DNA from 4 places in the Kitasatospora sp. NPDC096140 genome. Region 2 is predicted to be linked to each of the others. Evidence: riboswitches for the same ligand, from Rfam matches in the RefSeq annotation. Region 2 holds a riboswitch; each other region holds the start of a gene.
The links. A riboswitch is a leader RNA that binds a small molecule or an ion and turns the genes downstream of it on or off. The one in region 2 is predicted to bind cyclic di-AMP.
Positions count from the first base shown of each region.

Region 1: linked by a shared signal. The riboswitch ahead of ABT048_RS38200 (hypothetical protein) and the one ahead of ABT048_RS27860 (transglycosylase family protein) in region 2 are both predicted to bind cyclic di-AMP.
Region 3: linked by a shared signal. The riboswitch ahead of ABT048_RS33695 (M23 family metallopeptidase) and the one ahead of ABT048_RS27860 (transglycosylase family protein) in region 2 are both predicted to bind cyclic di-AMP.
Region 4: linked by a shared signal. The riboswitch ahead of ABT048_RS30635 (peptidoglycan DD-metalloendopeptidase family protein) and the one ahead of ABT048_RS27860 (transglycosylase family protein) in region 2 are both predicted to bind cyclic di-AMP.

Region 1 is NZ_JBEOUW010000062.1:36,334-40,071, forward strand. It holds gene ABT048_RS38195 (esterase/lipase family protein) at 1-1,258, shown strand, start outside; cyclic di-AMP (ydaO/yuaA leader) riboswitch at 1,561-1,690, shown strand; gene ABT048_RS38200 (hypothetical protein) at 1,692-3,002, shown strand; gene ABT048_RS38205 (hypothetical protein) at 3,080-3,738, opposite strand, start outside.
Region 2 is NZ_JBEOUW010000030.1:93,787-97,524, forward strand. It holds gene ABT048_RS27850 (LacI family DNA-binding transcriptional regulator) at 1-365, shown strand, start outside; gene ABT048_RS27855 (hypothetical protein) at 478-681, opposite strand; gene ABT048_RS27860 (transglycosylase family protein) at 929-2,185, opposite strand; cyclic di-AMP (ydaO/yuaA leader) riboswitch at 2,193-2,354, opposite strand; gene ABT048_RS27865 (sirohydrochlorin chelatase family protein) at 2,823-3,738, opposite strand, start outside.
Region 3 is NZ_JBEOUW010000045.1:24,994-28,731, reverse strand. It holds gene ABT048_RS33710 (TetR/AcrR family transcriptional regulator) at 1-299, opposite strand, end outside; gene ABT048_RS33705 (alpha/beta fold hydrolase) at 447-1,274, opposite strand; gene ABT048_RS33700 (YiaA/YiaB family inner membrane protein) at 1,405-1,695, opposite strand; cyclic di-AMP (ydaO/yuaA leader) riboswitch at 1,893-2,051, shown strand; gene ABT048_RS33695 (M23 family metallopeptidase) at 2,064-2,897, shown strand; gene ABT048_RS33690 (hypothetical protein) at 2,997-3,738, opposite strand, start outside.
Region 4 is NZ_JBEOUW010000036.1:76,935-80,672, forward strand. It holds gene ABT048_RS30630 (DUF2470 domain-containing protein) at 1-520, shown strand, start outside; gene ABT048_RS30635 (peptidoglycan DD-metalloendopeptidase family protein) at 813-1,796, opposite strand; cyclic di-AMP (ydaO/yuaA leader) riboswitch at 1,799-1,979, opposite strand; gene ABT048_RS30640 (MFS transporter) at 2,292-3,738, shown strand, end outside.

The sequences.
Region 1 (3,738 bases), on a different contig from region 2:
CGCCGTCCTACTGGCCCTCGCCGCCCTCCTCCTCGGCACCTCCGCCCCCGCCTCCGCCCGAGCTGGGACCGCCTCCGCCCGAGCGGGGACCGCCACCGCCGCCCTCACCCTGGAAGCCGCCTTCCCCGCCCCCGGCAACGGCTGGGCCAAGGTCGAGCGCTACCTCGACACCACCCCCGGCTTCCGCACCGAGCAGTTCCCGTCCGACGGCCGCGGCGACCAGGACGGAGCCCGCCGGACGTACTTCGGCACCGGTGAGCCCTCCTCCGGCCGCTTCCTGCTCTACTCCGCCACCGGCTGGGACACCGGCAGCCGGGCCACGCCCGTCCTGCTGGTCCACGGCGCCAACGACAACGCCGACCGCGCCTGGGCGAACCCGGGGGAGAGCGGCACCTGCGGCGCCGCGACCTGCCCGTCCACCGGCCTCGCCCAGTACCTCGCCGGCACCGGCCACCGGGTCTTCGCCATCGGCTTCGCCCACAAGCACGGTGACAACCTGCTCCAGGCGCAGGCCGTCGGCGACGCGATCGCGCTGATCCGGGCCCGCCTCGGGGCCCCGCAGGTCGACGTGGTCGCCTGGAGCAAGGGCGAGGTCGCCGCCAGGGCGTACGTGTCCTCGGTGCGGCCGTCCTGGGGGCGGGCGTACGCGGGCGACGTGCGCCGTCTGGTCACCCTCGGCGGGCCGAACGGCGGGCTCGACTACGTCTACGCCCACGGCTGGTCGTTCGACCTGGCGACGTGGCCGGCCTGCGGCGGCACCGCCAACGCACCGTCCCCGCACCTGTACATGACCTGCTACGGCACGTACACCGCGCAACCCTGCCTCGGCGTGCTGCCGGCCGGCGGGTACGACTGCTACCCGGGCCAGCGCCAGCTGCTCGCCCGCTGGGACGGCAGGTACGGAGTGGACGGCAGCGCCCAGGACTGGTGGACCACCTACTACGGCGGCCAGGGGTTCTACACCTCCGGCCAGGGCATCCAGGCGGCGATCGACGCGGGCTCCCTGATCGCCCCGCTCCAGCAGGCCGGGATCCCGGCCGCGGTGCGCACCTACCTGCTGGCCGGCGGGTCGGCGGACATCCCGGGCGTGCTCAACGAGAACCGCGGGCCCAGTGACGGCATCGTGTTCACGGCGAGCGCCCTGGACACCACCGGCATCGCGACGGTCGGCGGCACCCGGCTGCTGAGCGGCCTCGACCACCTGGAGCTCGGGTGGGCGCCGGAGGCCGAGAGCCAGGTGGACGCCTGGCTCGGCTGAACGCCCGGCCGGAACGCGCAACCGGAACGCGCAACCGGAACGCCCGGCCGGACACCCGCAGAGCCACCCCGCCGGGCATCGTTCCAGGCCACGTGAACTGATCAACTCGGCCGCCACACAGCGTCGTTGATCGACGCCACTGTGAGCTGCGCGACAACCCGTCCGCCGGAGTTGTCCGTTCACGTACGGCCTGCCTAGCCTGCAACGGTCGTCCGCCCCTGGCGGACCCCGCCGCCGGGACGCCGAGTCCCGTCCACCCGTCGGCGGGTCACCGAGCACCACAGCGGACGGGAGCGGGGAAACCAAGGTCGGCGCCCGGCCCGTGCGCTCGCGCGTACGGGTCGAGGCTAGGGGTGAAGCCGCTCCACAGGCGGCCGGGCAACTGCAGCCCGAACCCGACAGCTAACCTCGCAGGCGTCGCAGAGGTCACCTCATGCCCAAGCCTGCTGCCCGGCGCCGTGCACCGCGTCACGCCCGCCCCTCCCACCGCGGCCGCAACGCCGCCTTCGCCGCCACCGGGGCGCTCGCCATCAGCGGCGCCGGCCTGCTCGGCGTGCCGTCCGTCACCGGTGCCCAGGCGGCCACCGCGCCGACCGTCACCCAGGACCGGCTCGCCCCCGCCACCATGGTCGCGGGCAAGGCCGCCACCGCCTCGCTCGGCCTGCACTCCTCGGCCTGCTTCACCGCCAAGACCGTGGGCGTGGGCGTCCGCGACGCGCGCGGCACCAACCTCGACTTCCCCGGCAACGCCTCCAACGTGCATATCTGCCCGAGCGGCGTGAACTTCACCAGCGGCGCGCGCACCCTGCCGGCCGGGACGTACACCGAGTTCGGATTCTGGCAGGACCTCGGCGGCGTCTGGCACAACCTGCCCTCGCAGCAGCTGGTGGTCTCGGCCACCGCCACCCCGGCCCCGGCCCCGACGGCCACCCCGACCCCGGCGCCGACCCCCACGCAGACCCCGAGCGCCACGCCGACCCCGAGCGCCACCGCGACCCCCGCGCCGAGCCCCAGCGCCACGGCGAGCGCGACCACCCCCGCGCCGTCCTCCCCGGTCGCCGGCAAGTCGCTGACCTGGTCCGACGAGTTCAACAGCGCCATCTCCTGGGGCCAGCGCTGGGTCGGCGACAAGAGCACCGCCTACAAGTACGGGAACCACAACCCGGACGACAACAAGCTGGACTGGCTGAACAAGAACAACGTCAGCGTCGCGAACGGGGTCGCCACCTTCACCGCCACCTCCGGCGGCCCGGCCCTGGAGAACGGCAAGCAGTCCTGGAACACCGGCTTCCTGACCACCGAGGGCTCCGGCGAGGGCTTCCAGGTCAAGACCGGCGACTACGCCGAGACCCGGGTCAAGCTGCCCGCCGGCACCGGCGCCTGGCCCGCCCTGTGGACCTGGAAGAACGGCAACGGCGAGGTCGACTCCTTCGAGTACCACCCCGACAACCCGAACCTGCTGGAGCTGACCAACCACGTCAACCCCGGCAACGCGAAGTACTACACCGACGCGAGCGCCGTCGCGAAGGACCAGTGGGTGACCATCGGCACCTACTACGGCGCCAACTCGGTGGACTGGTACGTCAACGGCGCGAAGGTCTTCTCGGACGGCAAGGGCGTCGGCGCCAACTGGTCGGCGTACCTGATCCTCAACCTCTCGGTGTGCGCGGGCCAGTACCACCCCGCGCCGCAGGGGACCGCTCCGATCACCATGGCCGCCGACTACGTCCGCGTCTACCGGTAGTCGGGTAGGGCGTCCCACCGGTCACCGGAAGCCGGCAGCCGCTCGCCGGCGGCCGGTGACCGGTGGGTCGACGTGGTTCAGGAGCCGTCGGCCGGCTCGGCGACCGTGATGTCGAACGGCTGCCGGTGGCTGCTCTCGTCCTGGTCGTCCGCGCTGCGCACCGCGACCCAGCCGCCGCTCAGGGTTCCCACGGGCAGGTCGGGGTCCAGCCGGACCGGGACGAGGGCGGTCGCGCTGCGCCCCTCCTTCAGCCCGGGGCCGAAGACGCAGCGCACCCGGTGGCCGCCCTGGAACACCTCGCAGTCCTCGGGGAAGAACGGGCCCACCGGGGTCACACCCGGCGGCAGGGTGACCACGACCGTGAACGGGGAGGCGGTGGTCTCCGGGCCACGGTTGGCGACGAAGGCGTGGATCGTCGTGGTGCCGTCGGGCGCTGCCGCCTCCGGGTCGAGCCGGACCACCTGCAGGCGGGAGTGGGACGGCTGGGCGACCAGGGCCGGCAGCGTCGACACCGCGGGGCCGGCGGACCCGCCCGGTGCGCCCGGTGCGCCCGGCGCGACGGGCACGACGGGCACGACCGGCGCCTTCGGCGTGACGACGTCCACTGCCGGGCGTGGCTCAGGCCGACGCAGTGCCCAGGACGGGCCGGTGGCCAGCACCGTCGCCGCGCAGCTCGCCGTCACGACCGCGACCAGCCCGACCCGGCCGAACCCCCCGACCCTCGCGCCGCGCCGCG
Region 2 (3,738 bases):
ACCTCGTCCACCACACGCTGTTCAGCGTGGAGGGCGGACACGCGGCGGCCGGCGCGCTGCTCGACAAGGGCTGCACGGCGATCGTCTGCGGGAGCGACATGATGGCGCTCGGGGCGATCCGGGCGGTGCGGCAGCGCGGCCTGTCGGTGCCGCAGGACGTGTCGGTGGTCGGGTTCGACGACTCGCCGCTGATCGCCTTCACCGAGCCGCCGTTGACCACGATCCGCCAGCCGGTCGAGGCGATGGCCACGGCGGCGGTGGACGCACTGCTGGAGGAGGTCGGCGGGAACGCCGTCCAGCGCGGCGAGTTCATGTTCCAGCCGGAGCTGGTGATGCGCGGGTCCACCGGGGCCTGCGCGCGCTGAGCGCCGGCCGCAGGGCCGAGGGAAGGGCCCCGGAGGGCAGTTGCTCTCCGGGGCCCTTCGGCGTGCCTGTGCGCGGCCCTGCTCGGCAGCGCTCGGCAGATCTCGACTGCGCTCAGCCGTGCTCGGTGTCGCCGGTGCGGTCCTGGGCGAGGCGGTTGCCGTCGGCCGGGTCGCCGGTGCGGGCCTCGGTGCGGCGGCCGCGGGCCAGGTAGTCGCGCAGGACCAGTTCGACGGCGTCCTGCGGGTTCGTGGTACCGGAGAGCATCATCGCGTCGATCGCGAGGTTCGCGTCGAGCGTGACGGTGACCTGGGCCATGTGACTCCTCCTCGGGTGCAGAGCAGCAGCATGCCCGTTCGGGTCCGGTTCCACCACGGGGATACGCCGCGACCCCCGGGGAGGAGCGACCAGACTCTTCCCCGGGGGTGGCGGGTGATCAGTGTTCGGTTGGCGACGGCCGACGGCCGACGGCCCGCGATCTGCGGACGACGGATGACAGCTGACAGATGTTGAAATCTGTCAGCTGTCAGCTGTCAGCTGTCTGCCGTCAGCCGTCTCGCCGTGCTCAGACCCGGCCGGCGAAGTCCGGGGCCCAGTTGGCGACGGTCTGCTCGCGCACACCCGCGCTCGGGTTGGCGGCCTCGACGTACTTGCCGCCACCGACGTAGATCGCGACGTGGTAGACGCCCGAGTCCTTGCCGTTGTTGGACCAGAACAGCAGGTCGCCCGGCTGCAGGCTGTCCAGCGAGACGTGGGTGCTGGCGGCGGCCTGGTCGGCGGCGACGCGCGGGACGGAGATGCCCGCGGCGCGCAGGGCGGCCTGGGTCAGGCCGGAGCAGTCCCAGCCGCCGTTGCCGGTGCCGCCGTAGACGTACGCCTGGCCGACCTTGGACTCGGCGAAGGCGACCGCGGCGGCCATGCTGCCGCTGGCGGCCGGGGCCTGCGCCGGGGCCTGGGCGGCCGGGGTCTGGGTCTGGGCGACCGGCTTGGCGTTCACGGAACCGCCGTTCGCGGACTGACCGGACTTCTGCGAGCGGTTGAACCAGGTGAAGTCCGAGCCGGACTTGTCCGAGGAGGCGGACTGCTGGGTCTGGCCGTGGTCACCGAAGGTCAGGTGCTGGCCCGGGTAGATGGTGTTCGGGCCGTCGGTCAGGGTGCTGCGGTTGAGCTCGTACAGCCGCTCCCAGCCGCCCTGGACGTTGTGCTTGTCCGCGATCGAGGACAGCCAGTCGCCCTCGACCACGGTGTAGTCGTCGCTCTGGGCGGCCTGCTGGCGCTTCTGGGCCCAGGTGCCGGCGGCGGAGTCGGCGGCGTCCTGGGCGGGCGCGGCCGGCTTGGCGGGCTTGGCCGCCGGGGCCGGGGTCTGGGTCTGGGCGGCGGGCTTGGCAGCCGGAGCGGCCGGGGCGGCCGGGGCGGCAGCGGCCGAGGTGTCGACGGCGGCGGGGGTGCCGCCCTTGGTCAGGCCGGCCTTGACGGAGCAGACGGGCCAGGCGCCGGGGCCCTGCGAGGCGAGGACCTTCTCCGCGACGGCGATCTGCTGGTCCTTGGTGGCCAGGTCGGCGCGCGAGGCGTAGGCGGTGCCGCCGAAGGCGGACCAGGTGCTCTGGGTGAACTGGAGGCCGCCGTAGAAGCCGTTGCCGGTGTTGATGCTCCAGTTGCCGCTGCTCTCGCACTGGGCGACCTTGTCCCAGGTCGCGACAGAGGCGGCGGAGGCGGTGCCGGAGACGAGGCACGGGACGGTGAGGCCGACGCCCGCGACGCCGATGGCGGCGATCACGCGGCGGGTGCGGCTGGACAGACGGGTGCCGTTGGTGGGCAGCATGAAGACGCGGTCCTCTCCCACGCCTGCGAGGTGAGCTGTCGGATTCGGGCCGGAGTTGCCCGGCCGCGCGTGAGCGCGGCTTCACCCCTAGCCCTGAACCGTTCCTGGGAGCGGTCCGGGGCGACTTACCTGTGGGTCCCCCGCTCCTGCCGTGGTGCGTTTTCGCGCTGCCAGGACATCCGACGGCAGGACTCGGCGTCGCGGATGAACTGGGTCCGTGTGGTCACGAACGGGGAGCACGTTAAGCAGACTTAAGTTCAAACTGCAAATAGCTGTGACGCGCATCACGGATTAGTGGGTAGTGCCAAATTGGCGGCTAATCATGATCGTAAATGATCGTTTTTCGGCAATGCGATTGCGGATGCCCACAACTGTCTTTGCCTCAGGAATGGCATGACGGTGTGTCGAAGCGCGAAACGGCGCACCGGTCGAACCAGTGGAGCGGACGTGATTCGAGCGCCCCGGAGTGCGCTCGCCATTCCCCGGCAAACAGCAGCAGAACGGACATTCCATTCATTGTTCGCTTAACTCCGGTAACTCCCGTACGCCGCAAGAGCAGGAAAGCGGGCAAAGCGAAGGGCCCGGAACGCAAACCGTTCCGGGCCCCGTGTGCGCGCCGACGGGCGCGCGGTGTCCGCTACTGTCCGGCAGGCCCCTCGGCGGCCGCGTGGGCGCCACGGGTGCCCTCCACGACCCCCTCGGCCTCGGCGGCGGCCGCCGCCTCCGCCTCGGCCCGCGCCAGCTCCTCCGCGGACGGTGCGGGCAGCGCGGCCAGGTAGGTCGAGGCGATCAGCTGGCCGACGGTCGGGTACGCGCCCAGCGGCGCCGCCGACGGGCAGCCGGTCTCCTCGGCGGCCGCGGCGAGCAGCTCGGAGTCGGCCTCCGGCCCGATCACCAGCGGGGCCAGCGCCGGGCGCTGGGAGCCGGTCTCCTTGAGGTGGTCGACGGCCGCGGCCACCGAGCCGGGCACGTCGAGCGCGGCGGCCACGACCGGCACGGCCAGGCGGGCGGCCAGCAGCACGCCGGTGATGCCGGCTGCGGCGGCGGCGTCCTCGCCGCCGACGGTGGTCAGGACCACGCCGTCCGCGGCGGTCGCGATGGCGAAGAGGCGGGCGCGGTCGGCGCGGGCCAGCCCGGCCTCGGAGAGTCGCACGTGGACGGCCTCGGCGAGCAGCGGGTGCGGGCCGAGCGCGTCGGTGACGGGCGCGCCGTACTCGGCGGCGAGCGCGTGGAGTTCGGGCAGGAAGCCGTGCGGACCGGGCACCAGCGGCACCAGGACGGGCATCGGCAGGCCGGCCTCGGCGGCCGTGGCCAGGAGTTCGGCGACGGTACGGTCCTCGCCGCCCTCACCCTCGGCGGAGTCGCCGGGGAGGTAGCCGACTGCGGCCTGGACGCCGTTCTGCTCGCTGCGGACGATGGAGAGCAGCTCCTCGACGACCGAGCGGGACTCGGGCCCGGCGGCCGTGGGCACGGCGAGCACCAGGGCCGGCGCGCCGGTCGGAATCTCGGGGCGCTCGGGACGACGATGGCGCCCCCGCGCACGGGAGCCTGGA
Region 3 (3,738 bases), on a different contig from region 2:
CGGTGCGGGTGCTCGGTGGCGTACGCGTGGTAGGCGCGCAGGACGGCGGCGACGGCGTCGTCCCCGCTGCGGCCGACCGCGGCGGCGGCGAGGCAGTCGGCCAGTTCCCCGGTGACCCGGACGGCGATCAGCCGCCGCAGTTCGGCGAGGCCACCGCTGACGTGCTTGTACAGCGAAGGGGTGGCGACGCCGGCCCGGGCGGCGACCGCGGCGAGGGTGAGGGCTTCGGTGCCCTGTTCGTCCAGGAGGGCGATGGCGTGGTCGACGACCTGGTCGGGGGTCAGTCCTATGCGGGGCATGGTTTCGGGCTTCTCTCGTGCGGGAGTCGGCGGCGGTCGGGCGGTGGTCCCGCCGTGGTCGGCCCGGTGGCCGGCCGGTGGTGGGCCGGTGGCGGGCCGGGTGGGCCGGGTGGGCCGGGTGGGCCGGGTGGACCGGCGGTCGGGCGGTCAGGCGAGTTCGGCGAGGAAGGGCAGCAGGGCGTCCGCGGTGGCCTGCGGGTCGTCGGCCATCGGGTAGTGCCCGGACCCTTCGATCATCGCCTTCCGCGCGCCCAGTGCCGCGACCTGCCGGTCGGCGACGAGCTCCGGCCTCGGGAAGTCGGGGTCCTTGCTGCCCATGACCACCAGCGCCGGGCACCGCACGGCGGCCGTCCAGCCGACCGGCGAGGAGTTCCCGGTGACGTACCCGCGGGTGGCGGTCTTGCGGCCCGGGGTGCGCAGCGCGGCGACCAGCCCGTTCACGTAGGCGTCGAAGTCGGCGGGCTTGGCGCCGGGGAAGGCCATCCGGCGCAGGTAGAAGCCCCAGAAGGCGGGCCAGTGGACGAGCGCCGCGCCCATCAGGCCGAGCACGCCGCGCATCAGGGCGCCGGGCCGCGGGTTCTCGACGAAGGCGTCGATCAGGACGATCCCGGCGACCCGCTCCGGCGCGTCCCCGGCGACCTTGACGACCGTCGCGCCGGTGTAGGAGTTCCCGGCGAGGACGGCGCGCTCGATGCCGAGGTGGTCGAGCAGGGCGAGGACGTCGTCGGCGATGGCGGCGGGGCCGTAGTCGTCCCAGGCGATGGACGACTCGCCGAAGCCGCGCAGGTCCATGGTGACGACCCGGTGGCCGGCGGCGACGAGCAGCGGGCGGAGGTGCCGGTACGCGGCGCGGCTGTCGAGCATGCCGGGCAGCAGGACGACGGGGGTGCCGTCGCCCTGCCGGGTGTCGTCGAAGGCGATCCGCCCGCCGGGGAGGGTCAGGTACTGGGTGTCCGGGGTGATGGTGGCGTTCATGGTGGGCCTCCTCGGTCCTCCGCTGCGGGCATCGGCGGTGCTGCCGATAGCCATAAAGCTAAGGCTAATAGCCTTAGCCGTCAAGTGCTCGACCGCGGCGGAGGGGGGAGGGGGTGTCGGGCGGCCCGCCTCAGACCCCCTCGACCTTGAACGGGTCGTGCTCGCTGAGCAGCTTCTCCAGCCGGGCCTGGTCGACCCGGCTGACGATCTCGTTCGTCTCCTGCCGGTCCCGGACCACCTTCGCCAGGGTGAACGCGGAGCTGACGGTGTAGAGGAGGCCGATCCCGAGGAACGCCCGGGTCCACCCGCCGACCGGCAGGTAGGCGATCCCGACGGCGAGGGCCGTGCCCGACAGGGCGAAGGAGAGGATGGCCTGGATGTAGTAGGCGGCCGTCGTGCGGTTCTGCATCGGTGCGCTCATGGCGTCAGGATGCGGCCGCCCGACCGGGCCGCACATGAGTAGGAGTACTCAGATGGGGTGCTCGTGTCGAAGGGGCGTTCGTTGACGTCCTATCACTCGCTCCACGGCCGTCCCGGACGGATGGCTTGGAATCAGAGCGTCCTAGGATTAACGTTTGATAACGCAGCGCGGTTGTCAACGCCGTACCCAGACGGCACCGTGCGCCGTCGCCTAATCCCGCCGGCCGGCCTCCGGGCAGGTCAGGGAGCCGGGGAACCACGTTCCTTGGGGTGAATCGGCGGGGCCCCGGCCCGGCCGTAGGAGACCTTCCTGCTCCGAACCCGTCAGCTAACCCGGTAGGCGCGAAGGAAGGAAAGGAGCGCGCCTCCGTGGCGTCGACGCACACTCCGGCACACCCGGCCGGCCCCGCAGCCGGTACCCAGCTCCTCGACCACCCCGGTGCGGACGGCCCCGAGGCCCTCGGCCCGGAGGCCGAGACCAACCGGCACCGGATGCCGCGCCAGGTCCGCGGCACCTCCCCGCTGCTCGGCGTCACCGCCGTCGCCGCCACCCTGGGCGCCACCGGCTTCGCCTCGGCCACCCCGGCCGCCGCACCCGCCGTCGAGGCCCCGGACGAGACGCCGGTCGCCCTCTCCGCCGACCCCGGCCTCGCGCTCGCCGCCCGCATCCAGCAGCAGGCCGACAGCCAGCGCACCGCCGCCGAGGAGACCGCCCGCGTGCAGGCCGCGCAGGAGGCCGAGGCCAAGGCCGCCGCCAAGGAGGCCGAGGCCAAGCGCGCCGCCGAGGAGGCGGAGGCCAAGCGGGCCGCCGCCCTCACCCTCCCGGTGAAGGACTACCGGCTCTCCGCCCACTACGGCCAGAGCGCCCGCTACTGGGCCAACCTGCACACCGGCCTGGACTTCGCCGCCGACACCGGCACCCCGGTCTACGCGCTCGGCCAGGGCACCATCACCTCGGCCGGCTGGTCCGGCTCCTACGGCTACCGGATCGTCGAGACCCTGCCCGACGGCACCGAGATCTGGTACTGCCACCTCTCCTCGATCATCGCGGGCTCCGGCAAGGTCACCTCCGGCCAGCAGATCGGCAAGGTCGGCGCGACCGGCAACGTCACCGGCCCGCACCTGCACCTGGAGGTCCGCCCCGGCGGCGGCGCCCCGGTCGACCCGGAGCCCTGGCTCCAGCAGCACGGCCTCAACCCGTAACGGACACCCGGAGGCCCGTAGCGGCCTCCCGGAAGCCCGCAACAGTCACCCGGAAGCCCCCGGCCGCACGCGGCCGGGGGCTTCCGGGTGCCACGGCGGCTACTCCTCGGCGGGCAGCTGCGCCAGGTAGGCGTCGATCTCCTCCTGGCCCGGCTCCGGCGCCAGCTCCGGGAACTCCGCCACCAGCAGCCGCGGCAGCCCGGGCACCGTCCACTCCCCGAACAGGTCGAGCGCCGCGTCGACCGCCGCGTCCTCGAAGTGCCCGAAGTCCCCGGCCAGTTCGTCCGGCATCGGGCGCCCGAGCGCGGTCAGCTCGGCCAGGTTGCGGTAGCTGCGCCGCATCAGGCCCTGCTCCAGCAGCCGCCGGGCGCCGTCCGTGGCCATGCCGACCGACAGCACCCGTCCCGGTCCCCAGCCCTGCTCGTCCGGCTCGTCCAGCCAGCCGGTGGGCACCAGCGCCTCGTACGCGGCCAGCCGCTCCTCCTCCGCCAGCCCGGCGAAGCCGGTCAGCCAGTCCCGCACCGCCGCCCCGTCCGCGACGTCCACCCCGTGCGCGTGCAGCAGCAGCGCGTACAGCCGGGGCCAGGTCACCAGGTCGGCGCGGCGCAGCAGCCCGGCCGCGACCTCGCCCTGCCACTCGGCCTCGGCGTGCAGCCGCTCCTGGCGCTTGGCGTTGAGCCGCCGGGCCGCCCGCTGGTGGTCGATCAGCAGCCGGACCGCCTCGCCGTACGCGAGCGGGTCCTCCTCGGGCGCGGGTTGGACGTACAGGTGGAGGCGCTCGTACAGCAGGTGCTCCACCGCGTCGGAGGTCAGTTCGGGCCAGCCGTCGTGCATCCTGCTC
Region 4 (3,738 bases), on a different contig from region 2:
GGCCACCGACGGCCTCGCCGTCGTCCTCGACGTCACCGACGTCTCCCCCGTCGCCGTCCGCGACCGCGTCCGCGCCCGCCTCACCCTGGCCGGCCGGCTCCGGCTGGCCCACCTCGCCGACGACGGCCTCAGCGTCCACCTGCGCGTGGACGTCGCCCACGCCGTCCTCGCCACCCCGTACGGCACCGGCGCGGTCACCGCCGCCGACCTCGCCCACGCCACCCCCGACCCGATGGCCCGCCACGAGGCCGCGATGCTCACCCACTTCGCCGACGACCACGCCGACGCGCTCGACGTCCTCACCCGCCTGCTCGACCCGGTGCTGCTCGCCCGGAACCCGGACGTCCGCCCGCTCGCCCTGGACCGCCACGGCCTGGTGCTGCGCCTGGACCACCCCGACGGGCACCGCGACGTCCGCCTGGTCTTCCCCGAACCGGCCCGCGACGTCGAGGACTTCGGCCACCGGATGCACGACCTGCTGACCGCCGCCCGGTACGGCCAGCCCGCCCACCGCGGCTGACTCCCGATCCCCTTCAGCGCGTTCAGCAGGCGGACCGTCCGACCGGGTTGACCCACCGTCCGGCCGCACCGACCGCCCCCGGAGCGAACCCCCGTGCCGTACCGGCCCCGGAAATGGCAGCGGCCGGCCCGGCTCGCGAGGGAGGTGTGTCCCGCGAGCCGGGCCGGCCTGGGCGTGTCCCGCGCCCATGTCCACTGTGCGGCGATCACCCGGTCGAGCGGTCACCCGACATGACCATCCCGGAGGATCGATTCGCTCCGCAGCAGCGGTGGTTCCTGAAACCCCGGAAGGGTCAGAGCGCGACGCCGTGCGCGCGCAGGTAGGTGACCGGGTTGATGTCCGAGCCGTACTCCGGGGTGGTGCGGATCTCGAAGTGCAGGTGCGGGCCGGTCACGTTGCCGGTGGCGCCGGAGAGGCCGAGCTGCTGGCCGACGGTGACGGTCTGACCGATCTTCACGCCGATCGACGAGAGGTGCGCGTACTGCGCGTACTTGCCGTCGGCGAGCTTGATCTCGACCTCGTTGCCGTAGGCGCCGCCGTTGCCGGCCTTGACCACGACACCGTTGGCGACGGCGCGCAGCGGGGTACCGGTGGAGCAGACGAAGTCCTGGCCGGTGTGGTGGCCGGAGGCCCACATCGAGCCGGCGACACCGTAGGCCTCGCCCAGGACCGGGTTGGCCAGCGGCGCGACGTAGCCGGCGGTGGCGGCGACCGGAGCGGCGGTCACGGCCGGGGCCGGAGCGGCGGTCTGAACCTGGGTCTGCACCGGGGCGGCCGGCTTCGCGGCCTCGGTCTTGGCCTGGACCTTGACCTGCGGCTTGGCCGGCGTGGCGGGCTTGGCCGGAGCGGCCGGCTTCGCCGGGGCGGCGTCGGCGGACGGCGCGGCGGCGTGGCCGGCGATGGTGAGCTGCTGGCCCGGGAAGATCAGGTTCGGGTTGGCGCCGACGACCGAGCGGTTCTGCTCGTACAGCGCGTGCCAGCCGCCCTCGACGTTCTTGACGTCGGCGATCTTGGACAGGGTGTCACCGCTGACGACGCGGTAGCTCTCGTGCGCGGCGGCCGGAGCGGCCTGCGCGGCCGGCTTGGCGTCGGCGGCGGGGGCGACAGCAGCGGCAGCGGCGGGGGCGGCCTGCGCGACCGGGGCGGCCGGGGCGGTGTGGGCCTGGGCGCTGATCGCGGTCACGAGCGGGAGGGCGAAGGAGGCGCCGGTGACGGCGGTGGCGATGCCGATGCGGGCGGCGCGGGGCAGGGCGATACGACGAGCCTGAGCAGGCATGGAAGTTTCCTCTCCGACGCCTGCGAGGTGAGCTGTCGGGTTCGGGCTGGAGTTGCCCGGCCGCATGCGCGGCTTCACCCCAAGCCGGCCCTGGACGCCCGCGCCCTGAGGCGCGAACTCCGGTCCGGCGACTTACCTGTGGGTCCCCCGCTCCTGCCGTACAGAGTTCAGTTCGAACCACCCGGGCAGCGGCAGGACTCGGCGTTCCACCCGGTGGATCCGTCCGGGCTGGCCGGGCGGTCGCTGAACTAAAACCCATCCGTTCGGGTGAAGCAATGTCGATCTCTTGAATCCGCAACGACCCCCGGGGATCCGGTCACCCTCCGAATGATCCGCGGCACCGTGTGTACACAATCCATTCACCCCGTGCCACTGATCCACGACCCTGCGCCGACGACGACGGCGCTGCGCAGTCGTCCGCTCACGCACCGACAGCCTCCAACACACCCACCGGTGAGCCTTGTCACGTACGCCCCACAGGGCCAGGATCGGGCCGTGGCCACCTCCGAAGCAGGCCCCCTGCGCCTGGGCACCGCGCAGGGTCGCTGGGTACTCCTGGCAACGGTGCTCGGATCCAGCATGGCGATGCTCGACGGCACCGTGGTGAACGTCGCCCTGCCCCGCATCGGCGCCGACCTGGGCGCCTCCCTGGCGTCCCTGCAATGGACGCTGAACGCCTATCTGCTCACCCTGGCGGGCCTGATCCTGCTCGGCGGCGCGCTCGGCGACCGGTACGGCAGACGCCGGGTCTTCCTGATCGGCGTGGTCTGGTTCGCCGTCGCCTCCGCGGCCTGCGCCGCCGCGCCGAACATCCAGGTGCTGATCGCCGCCCGCGCCGTCCAGGGCATCGGCGGGGCCCTGCTCACGCCCGGCTCGCTCGCCATGCTCCAGGCCGTCTTCCACCCTGACGACCGCTCGGCGGCGGTCGGCCTGTGGTCCGGCCTCGGCGGGGTGTCGGCCGCGGTCGGCCCCTTCCTCGGCGGCTGGCTGGTGGACGGCCCCGGCTGGCGCTGGATCTTCCTGCTGAACCTGCCGCTCGCGGCCGCCGTCATCGCGGTCACCACCCGGTCCGTACCGGAGAGCCGGGACGAGAGCGCCACCGGCCGCTTCGACGTGCTGGGCGCGGTGCTCGCCGCGCTCGCGCTCGGCGCGATCACCTACGCGCTGACCGCGGCCGGCGAGGGCGTGTCCCCCGCGGTCTGGGTCAGCGGCGTGATCGGCGTGGTGCTCGGCGTCGCCTTCGTCACCGTCGAGCGCCGCGCGCCCGAACCGATGCTGCCGCTCGGCCTCTTCTCCTCCCGGCTGTTCACCGCCGTGAACCTGGTGACCCTCTGCGTGTACGCGGCCTTCAGCGGCGTGTTCTTCCTGCTGGTGGTGCAGCTGCAGATCGTCGCCGGGTTCTCACCGCTGGTCTCGGGCTTCGCGCTGGTGCCGATCACCATCCTGATGCTGCTGCTGTCGGCGCGCGCCGGCCGGCTCGGCAAGCGGATCGGCCCGCGGATCCCGCTCACCGTCGGCCCCCTGATCTGCGCCGCCGGGGTGCTGCTGATGCTCCGCATCGGCTCCGACTCGTCGTACTGGACGGACGTGCTGCCCGCCGTCACGGTGATGGGCTGCGGGATGACCCTGCTGGTGGCGCCGCTGACGGCGACGGTGCTGGCCGCCGTCGAGGTCCGGCACGCGGGCATCGCCAGCGGGGTCAACAACGCCGCCGCCCGCGCGGCCGGCCTGCTCGCGGTGGCCGCCCTGCCGGCCCTGGCCGGGCTGAGCGGCAACGCCTACCAGGTGCCCTCCGAGGTCGACTCCGCCTTCCACACGGCGATGCTGATCTGCGCGGGCCTGCTGGCCTCCGGCGGGCTGATCGCCTTCGCCACCATCCGGGGCAACGTGCTGGCGCCCGAGGAGAAGCCGGTCGCCGAGCCGAACTGCGACTGGCCCTGCG